Linked DNA regions of Methylosarcina fibrata AML-C10. The protein of the gene in region 2 interacts with the protein of the main gene of each other region in a pairwise test. Links are inferred from orthologs where the notes say so. Each region holds a gene or a part of one and is shown on either strand. Other genes may lie near its edges.

Region 1 (4,555 bases), 330 kb from region 2 along the record:
CCGAGACTTTAGTATGTCGAACAAGCAAGGGCGATGACGGAAAAACAATGCTAAAAACGCCCATTATACACAACAAGAACCGCGCCGGATGCTCTTAATCGGAAATAATGGATTAATTCTCCGGAATGAAGCCGAAAAAACGCCGGCCTCACGGCAAACTCAAAAAGCATCCTGAAGTCATTCGCCCGCAAGCATTTTCTGCAATTGCGCAAGGTCGCCGGCTTGCAGAGTGCAAAGAGCGGCGGCCGGATGATTTGCAGGCGATGCCGACGGAATCAACGCCGACAAAGCGCCCGCCCTCGACGCAGCCAAAATGCCGACGGCAGAATCCTCCAGCACCAGGCATCGACCGGCCGGCACGCCCAGCCGTCTGGACGCCTGCAAAAAAAGATCCGGAGCGGGTTTGCCCTGCGCCACCTGATCGCGGCTGATCACGACCGGAAAAACTTGTTCCAGGCCGGCCCGCTCCAGGCATTCCCAAGCGTTCGCGCCATGACTGTTGGTCGCCAGGCAATAAGGAAGGCCTTCCTTAACCAGCCATTCAAGCAACGAGTGAAAGCCGTGTTTGACCTCGATGCCGTGAGCGGCGACGTGCCGCCGCCAGCTCAAAGCGCTCAATCGATTGAACTCGTCGACGTCGAAACCGGCGCCGCCCTGGGCTATTAAGGCGGCCATGACTTCTTCCGCCGGCAGGCCCGACAGACTTTCCCAGAACGACGTTGAAAACTCATGCCCCAGCTCCCGGGCTGCCTCGCGCCAAGCCAGCCGGAAGGTGCTTTCGGTATCGAGCACGAGACCGTCCAGATCGAAAATCACCGCGGAAAAATCGGCCCGGTTAACCATGGATGACCATGATGTGTTCGCCGTACGCTTCCCGGCTGGAGCCGACCACGATATGCCGGCTGCCGTCCGACGCTTCTTCGAGCAGGCCCGAGACTTCGACCAGCTCGCCGTTAAAAGCCTGTCCCGCATACGTCGCGGTGAAGCAAATTATCGAGCCGATGGCGTCGTATTCGATGCGATAGACCGCCGGATAATCGAAGGCTCGGCTATCGTCGGCGATTCGGCAGCGCAAGGTGACCGGCCCGAGTTTTTTATAGAGATCCGGCTCGCCGGCGTTCGGCTCGATCAGGCTTAAATCGAATTTACGACCGTTCACCACCGCTTTGTTGTATTTTCGCCGTTCGTGCCAGACATAATCGCCGTAGCTCAAGGAACAGCCGCGGCGCCGGTAGGATTCGCGCCAATCGCTGTCGTTCAAGGACTGCAATTGCCCCTGTTCGATCAATTCGCGGACCACCTCCCGGCAACGCAAAAACCCTTCCCTGCCGTAACAGACCAGATCGATGTCCGAACTGTCCCGTTGCACCCCGATCAGCAAGGAACCGGTCACCCCGACCTGCGCCAGATCCACGCCTTGCTCGGTCAGCAGCCCCGCCAACAGCAACACGTCGTCTTCGACGGCATCGCGCCCGCCGTCCTCCAGGATCGCCCGGAGCCGCCGCCTGGGCTGATGATGCTCGACAATTCGGGACGTTTCGACCGCGTGCAGGTGGGTATCGAGCCTCGGCGAATAATGCAGATAATCCGCATGCCGCTGACGCAAAAACAAGTTGGCTTCCTCGGTGGCTTTTTTGCGCCAGCCGCCGTCTTCCAGGACATAGCGTAAAAAGCAGAGCACCTTGCCTTGCTCCGGATGCGAATCGACCACGGCAAACACCAGCCCTTCGGCGGTTTCGATAAAATCTTTGGGATGGAACGTCGTCATGAGGAAGAGGCGGAGAAAGCTTGACCGAAACGATTATTTTTACGGGAGTAATTAACAAAGATCATTGTCAGCCTTTATAGTTCAGACCGCAGGCCAGGAAGATTTTTCTTTCAGATTGGCGATCGTTCTGCCCGGAACGATCGCATCGTGAAGAATCAATAGATAAAACCAAAGCTTGTCGCCATTAGTTTTTGCATATTCGTTCGCAAACCCGCACCGGCGGCAGGCTATATTTAACGATCGAGGCGGCGGTTGTCGTGACCATTACCGCCCCGCCAAGCTTCAGGCTGAAATACCGGCAGGCCCGGCGGGTCCCGGCGAGATCATCCGTCGGCACCGATGAGCGCCAAATATTCCTCCTCGCTCAGGATGGGCACGCCTTTTTCTCTGGCCGCATTGATTTTTGCCGCGCCGGCCTCGGATCCCGTCACCAGAAAATCGGTCTTGCCGGTAACCGAGCCGGCCACCTTGGCCCCCAGCCGCTTGGCATCGCGAATCATGTCGTCGCGAGTGCCTTTCAGCATGGTGCCGGTAAACACGAGAACCTTTCCGGCAATGGGGCTGCTGTTTTGGCGTTGTTCCGACAAGAGGGGCGTGGATGTCAGATTGAACCCCAACTGATAAAGCTGCATGAAATCCTGCCGGATGGTGGTCAGGCTGGTAACGACCGCTTCCGCCGTTTTCTCGGCAAAGCCTTCGATACTGACGATGTCGTCCCGGCTCAAATCGAAAATACCGGTCAGGCGGTAATGCTGCAGCAGCCGTTCGCAATTGCCCAGGCCCATCCGGTGAATGCCGAAAGCGCCGAGAAAACGCCAGTCTTCGATGGCCACGTTGCGGCTGCGTTGAAGTTCGCTCAGCAGATTCTGCGAGGTTTTTTCGCCGAAACCCATCGCCTGCAATTGCGGCAAGTCGAGTTGATAGACGGCAAATACCGAATTGACGCCGTGGGCGTGCAGCTTTTCGATGGTCTTCAATCCGAAACCGTCGACGTTCGCCAGCGTCCTGAAAAAATGTTCGATGCTGTTTTCGATCTGCGCCGGGCATTTCGTCGTGTTCGGGCAGAATAGATAATCGCCGTCCCAGATCAGTTCGCTGCCGCAGCGGGGGCAGCGCTCCGGAATTTGCGGCAAACTGGGCGCGACGACCCGTTCGATTTTCGGTATGACCATGCCGGAGCGGGTCAATTCGATAACCGTGCCTTCGCCGATGCCCATTTCCCGGACCATGCCGTAATGGTGCGCCGTCGCTCTCGAAATCAGCGCGCCGCTGAGCCGGGTCGGCTCCAGTTCCGCGACCGGATTGACCCGACCGGAACGCGAAGTCTGCGGAGTAACCCGCCTGACCTTGACCAGAGCCGTTTCGATGTTGCTTTTGTAGGCTATCTGCCAGCGATGGTGATGACGGGTAGCGCCGAGGAAACTTTTGAGCACCGGATCGAGCGCTTCGAGGATGAGGCCGTCGACGTCGTAGTCGACCATCTTTGGCACCTCCTGCACGATCGCCTCGAAGTCTTCGCGCAGCTTTTCGGCGGTCCCTTCCCATCCGGGCAGGACCGCAAACGGATAAAAGACCGCCGCCCGGTTCCGGATCGCCGCCAACGCGTGTTCTTCCAGGTCTTTTTCCTTGATGATGCTGGCCTGAAAATTCCGGGGATTTTCGAAATAAACCGCCAGATGGCTGTCGAAATAGCTGCGGCTGACGACGATCTCGCCGGCGCCCTGCCCTCTTTTTCCGTTGCCGGCGACGATCAGCCCGCGCTCGAAGACGCGGCTGATGTCGGTGCCTTTGCGTCCGTCGCCGCGCGTGTACAGCACGTGGCCGTCGTCGTAGGCGGCAAAGCCGTCCAGCTTGGGCGTCGCCTTGAAGCGCAGCGAAGCGAAATCGACCTGGCATTGCTCGGCCGCTTTTTCCAGACGGCTCAGCCACTTTTCGATGCCGTCCCGGGAATAGGTTTTTTCGGTCGACAGCATGTATTCCGGCAGGGTCACCGTCTTGCCGGCGAAGGCTTTTTCCGGTTCGACCGTTTCCAGATAGGGATGATTAGGATGCCTCCGCCGAAGCTCCTGCAAGAAAACGAAATCGTAATCGTAGTCGGAGATCAGCGGCGCGCCGCCGCGGTACAGGGCATTGCAGATTTGTAAAAACTCGACCAGTTGTTCGTCGGTCAATTGGGCAGTGTCGGCCTGTGCGGCCGTTTGCTCGATCTGCGCGATCGACAGGCGTGAAGGCGTCAGCCCGCTTCGTTCGAGAACCGCTCGTTGCTCGGCAGTCAGCATCGTTATGAAATTACAAACTTTGCCGGATCAACCGCACCGTGTCGTCGGTCAGAGGCTGGCGCTGATGATCCAGAATTCTTCCGTCCAGCTCCGCTGCGACCAGTTCGATCGTGTCCAGATAGTCTTCGAATACCGAGGCGGCATCTTCCAGTTCGGCCGGCTGCATGAAGAAAACGATGCCGGGACAGTAAAACGAGTCCAGATCCTGTTCGGGAAACGTGCCGGGAGGCACCATGCTGGCGACGCCGAAATCGACCAGGCGGTTGCCGTCGAGGCGTTCGAAAATTTTCAGGTTGCCGTATTCGAGTCCGGCCAATTGAAAAGCATTGACCAGGTCAAGGCCGTTGAATCCTTCTTCCGCCTTGGCGATCACGCTGAACTGAATGATTTGCGGGGCAATGAAGCGCGGCGGCGGCTCGTCTTCTTCGATCTCCGTTTCCGGTTCATCGATCTCCCATTCGGCCGGCTCTTCGTGCCGGGCATAGCGGTCGGGGATCTCCCGCTCGTC
Region 2 (4,977 bases):
CCAGAACCATACTACGCCCGCGAGCGGAACGAACAGGTGCGCAACCAGGGCGTACAGCAACATGCCGACGACCGCCAGGGGCCAGGGCAGGTGGGCGAACTCGTGCAGCAAATAGGTCACCCAGTTAAAGCCGATCAGAGTAAATACGAACGACGTCAGCAAGCCGCCCAAGAAAACCTCCCTCAGGCGCGTCTGCCTTTGCCAGAACAGCCATAGAGGAACAAAACAAAACAGGGCTGCCCAGGGCGGGAAAGGGATGTAACTGGTGCCGATCAGAATGCCGGACAGCAAAGGAAGCAGCCAGGGCTTGGCGCCGGATAGGGAAAGACTGACCATGACGACTGAAAATTACGGAAGAAAAATATTATCGGAAGCGAAATAACGGTTCATCCCTGAAATGATCGAATCCTGCTTCGGTTGACCGGCCTGTTTCAGTAAGTCAATCCGGCGCCGGTCGGAATCGGCAACAGCGCATTACAGACCGTTCCAGGTTGCTTGCCGAGTAAAACGGCTATGGCGCGCCTTCCGGAAAGCAATCCTTAGCTCATCCGCGAGGTTAACATGAAGCTTGCGAACCCCAACCGGATCAGTTTTCCAATGGCCGGAGGGGGTATGGCGACGGCGTCCTTGGCGGTTGTCTTCTCAACCTGCGCTCCGCGTCGAAACGGAATCAGCCGCCGTGAATTTCGGCATGCAAGGCGCGGTATTCGTCGGTCAGTTTGTGATTGGGGACGTAATGGACCAAAGGTTGAGCCTGACTGTGCGATTCCCTGACCTTGACCGAAGGCGAGATCATCGCGGACAGCACCGGAAGTCCTTCGGCGATCAGTTGATCGACCAGTTGGCGCGGCAGATTGGCCTGTTTCTGGAACTGATTGACGACAATGCCTTCGATGGTCAGATTCTGGTTGTGATCGGCCTTGACTTCGGAGATGGTCTGCATCAGGGTCAAGAGCGATTCACGGGAAAACGTGTCGCAATCGAACGGAATCAGGCATTTGTCGGCTGCAATCAAGGCCGACTGGCTGTAAAAGTTGAGGATGGGCGGCGTATCGATGTAGATCGAATCGAAGCCTCGCAGATTATCGAGCCCTTCCTTCAGTTTGAAGATCTTGAAGCGCGACTCCAGCCGGCCTTGCAGCGGCTCGAGATCGGGATGCGACGGAATGACGTACAGATTGGGAAACGGTGTTTCGTGAATCGCATTTTCAAGCCCGGAATTGTTATTGTTCCCGAACAGCGAAAGGCTGAGGCAATCTTTAAAATAGTGGGCAATGGTCCTGTCGCTGTCGCTGACTTTTCCGCCCAACAGGTATTGCGTCGAATTGCCCTGGACGTCGAGATCGATGACTAACGTACGCTTTCCTTCAACGGCGCTGATCGCGGCGAGATTGCACGTAATCGTCGATTTGCCGACACCGCCTTTCTGATTGAAAATGACTCTGCGCATGTTGCTACCTATAAAACTGCCAAGATGAAAAAACCTTATTTTATAAGGTTTCGATCGCTAATATCAAATACGGACAAAGGTTTTTGCATGGCATACCGGGCACTCCGGAATTTCGCTGGTGGTTTTGAAGGCGATTTCCTTGCCGCAGTTATCGCAAATGAAAGTGCCGGGAAGGGTGATGTCGCCGCTTTGGTAGCGATGGGTTTTGGCCAGCTCCCCCAGTTTCGCCAGTTCGATGCGCGTCTTGTCGGCCACGCTGAGGAAGGCGTCCAGCGTGAAATTTTCGATCAGTTCGATATCAAATTTGAACCATTCCGAAAGAGAATTAGAATCCTTTTTTTCGGTCAGACCGTGCGCCGCGGTTTCCACGTCGCGCTTGACGTAATCGCCGACCCGGTTCAACTCCTCTTTGCTCAGGTCGCTGTCTTTTCCGGCTTTTTCCTTCGAAATTTCAAGCGCTTCCGCAAGGGAATGAAGGGTCTCGTCCATCGTTTCGTAAAGATGCCTGACGATGTCGTTGTAAGCCTGGATAAATTTATTTTTCTTCATACGGTACTACTCCTGAAAATGGCTCTTTAGATTTACTTAACAGTGCGGTATTCTAACGCTTTTGACCGGTAAAAGACGAGAAGGATGGAAGAAATTTACAAGCCGCTGGCCATTGAGCAAGCCGTACAGAAAATTTGGGAAGAGTCGGGCGTCTTTAATGTATCCGAGACCGCCAACCAGGACAAGTATTATTGCTTGTCGATGTTTCCGTATCCCAGCGGTAAATTGCACATGGGGCACGTTCGCAACTACACCATCGGCGACGTGATCAGCCGTTACCAGCGCATGCTCGGCAAGAACGTGCTGCAGCCGATGGGTTGGGATGCGTTCGGCCTGCCCGCGGAAAACGCCGCGATGCAGCACGGCGTCCATCCCGCCGACTGGACCTATGAAAATATCGCTTATATGAAAGGCCAGCTCAAGCGCCTGGGTTTCGGCTACGACTGGAACCGGGAAATCGCTACCTGCGATCCGGATTATTACCGTTGGGAACAGTGGTTCTTTCTGAAGCTGCTGGAAAAAGGCCTGGTCTACAAAAAGACCGCGCCGGTCAACTGGTGCCCGAACGACATGACCGTGCTGGCGAACGAACAGGTCATCGACGGCTGTTGCTGGCGCTGCGACACCCAGGTGGAACGCAAGGAAATCGCCCAGTGGTTTTTGAAAATCACCGCTTACGCCGATGAACTGCTCCAGTCGCTCGAGACTCTGGACGGCTGGCCGGAGCAGGTCAAAACCATGCAGGTCAACTGGATCGGCAAAAGCTACGGGGTGCGCTTCGCCTTTCCCTACGAATTTGACGGCAAACAGGACTTGTTGTGGGTCTATACCACCCGGGCCGATACGATCATGGGCGTCACTTTCTGCGCGGTCGCCCCAGAGCATCCCTTGGCCGCTCAGGCCGCCAGGAATAATCCGGAGCTTGCCGCTTTCATTCACGAATGCGAGCAGACCGGTACCGCCGAGGCCGATCTTGCGACCGTCGAAAAGAAAGGCATGCCGACCGGCATTCAGGTCACGCACCCTCTGACCGGAGAAAAAGTGCCGGTCTGGGTAGGCAACTACGTGCTGATGAGTTACGGCGAAGGCGCGGTCATGGCAGTGCCGGCGCATGACGAGCGCGATTTTCATTTCGCGCAGAGATACGGCTTGCCGATTAAACAAGTCTTGCACCGTAAAACGATCGATTTTAGCCGGAATTCATCCGGAGTTGGCAGCGGCAGTGATTATGGGGACGCCGGCGGCAGCCAAATCGACCTGCCTTTTGATCAGAACCGTTGGCAGGATTGGTATGCGGCGAAGGACGAGTTAATGGTACTGGTCAAAAGCGGTAAATACGACGGCCTGACGCATAAGCAGGCCATTGACGCGGTCGCTGCCGATCTGAAAGCCAAGGATCTCGGAGACAAGCATGTACGGTTTCGGCTGCGCGACTGGGGCGTGTCCCGCCAGCGTTACTGGGGAGCGCCGATTCCGGTGATCTATTGCGACGATTGCGGAACGGTGCCCGTTCCGGAAAGCGATCTGCCGGTGGAATTGCCGCGGGACGTTGTGCTGGACGGATCGCAATCGCCTCTGGTGGCGCATCCCACCTTTTCGCAGGTCGAGTGTCCGCAATGCGGCAAAGCGGCGCGCCGCGAAACCGATACTTTCGATACTTTCATGGAATCGTCCTGGTATTTTGCGCGTTTTGCCGGCATTAGCGATGATGCCATGCTGGCGGACAGCGTACATTATTGGCTGCCGGTGGATCACTACATCGGCGGCATCGAGCATGCGATCCTGCATCTGTTGTACGCCCGGTTTTACACCAAATTGCTGCGCGATGAAGGTCTTTTGCGCTGCGGCGAGCCGTTCAAGAACCTGCTGACTCAAGGCATGGTGCTGAAAGACGGCAGCAAGATGTCGAAATCCAAAGGCAATACCGTCGATCCGCAAGCGTTGATCGATCAATACGGCGCCGATACCGTGCGCTTGTTCATCATGTTTGCCGCGCCTCCGGAGCAGTCCCTGGAATGGTCGGACAGCGGCGTCGAAGGCGCTTTCCGCTTCCTGAAAAGGCTGTGGAAACTGGTCCATCAACACGTGGCATCCGGTGGAGCAAGCCGGCCGTTCGATCGGCAGGCCATGACCGAAGAGCAAAAAACGCTGCGCCGACAGTTGCATCAGACCATTGCCAAGGTCACCGACGACTACGGCCGGCGTTATACCTACAACACGGCAATCGCCGCCAACATGGAGCTGGTGAACGCCCTGGCGCGCTTCAATGACGAATCGGAAAACGCGCGGGCCTTGCGCCAGGAAGCCTTTGAAGCCATCGTTCTGATGCTGTCGCCGATCGTGCCGCACATCTGCCATCGGATGTGGCAGGAGCTGGGGCATCCGGAAGCGATCGTCGGCGCTGCCTGGCCGACGGTCGACGCTTCGGCGCTGACCCAGGACAGCCTGGAGCTGGTCATTCAAGTCAACGGCAAGCTGCGCGGCAAAATCACCGTTCCGGCTGCGGCGTCTGCCGCTGAAATCGAACGGCTGGCGTTCGCTGACGATCATGTCAAACGATTTATTGAAGACCGGCCGGTCAGAAAGGTGATTGTCGTGCCTAAAAAACTGGTTAATATCGTGGTTGAGTGATTTTTTGTTGCCGAGAGTCGGGATGTTGCGTAAAAAAATAGCTGTTCTTGTTTTTTCCGTACTGCTGAGTGCTTGCGGTTACCATCTGCGCGGAAGCTCCACCGAAGTGGCTCAGGAGATTAAATCGATTTATTGGGACGGCGGTACTCTCCAGCTTCGCGAGCAATTGAAAGGCGTACTGGGTTCGTCGGCGAGCAAACTGGCCGATTCGCCGGAAAAAGCCGGAGTGACGGTCAAAATTCTGAACGAGGACTTTCGCCACCGGGTCCTGTCGCTGAGTTCGCGCGGCCGCTCGAACGAAGTCGAACTGGATTACCAATTGGATTACGAATTGTACAAGGAAGGAA

What was found. The genes of interacting proteins can lie anywhere in the genome.
Region 1: the proteins of leuS (region 2) and A3OW_RS0106320 interact in binary tests that used the Escherichia coli proteins (3 or more experiments, as listed by UniProt). The link is inferred for Methylosarcina fibrata AML-C10 from one-to-one orthologs.

What each region holds. Positions count from the first base shown.
Region 1 is NZ_KB889965.1:1,309,016-1,313,570, forward strand. Bases 1,570-4,555 are described here. They hold A3OW_RS0106320 (BRCT domain-containing protein), read right to left. Parts: upstream 4,048-4,555; coding sequence 2,092-4,047; downstream 1,570-2,091. Other genes in these bases: A3OW_RS0106315 (hypothetical protein), read right to left, coding at 1,570-1,768; A3OW_RS0106325 (cell division protein ZipA C-terminal FtsZ-binding domain-containing protein), read right to left, coding at 4,058-4,555. Also shown: A3OW_RS0106310 (HAD family hydrolase), read right to left, coding at 178-843; more of A3OW_RS0106315, read right to left, coding at 836-1,569. UniProt on the Escherichia coli protein: DNA ligase that catalyzes the formation of phosphodiester linkages between 5'-phosphoryl and 3'-hydroxyl groups in double-stranded DNA using NAD as a coenzyme and as the energy source for the reaction.
Region 2 is NZ_KB889965.1:983,828-988,804, reverse strand. Bases 1,685-4,856 are described here. They hold leuS (leucine--tRNA ligase), read left to right. Parts: upstream 1,685-2,083; coding sequence 2,084-4,630; downstream 4,631-4,856. Other genes in these bases: A3OW_RS0104830 (LPS-assembly lipoprotein LptE), read left to right, coding at 4,653-4,856; A3OW_RS0104840 (zinc ribbon-containing protein), read right to left, coding at 1,685-1,999. Outside these bases: lnt (apolipoprotein N-acyltransferase), read right to left, coding at 1-336; A3OW_RS0104845 (ParA family protein), read right to left, coding at 671-1,450; more of A3OW_RS0104840, read right to left, coding at 1,514-1,684; more of A3OW_RS0104830, read left to right, coding at 4,857-4,977.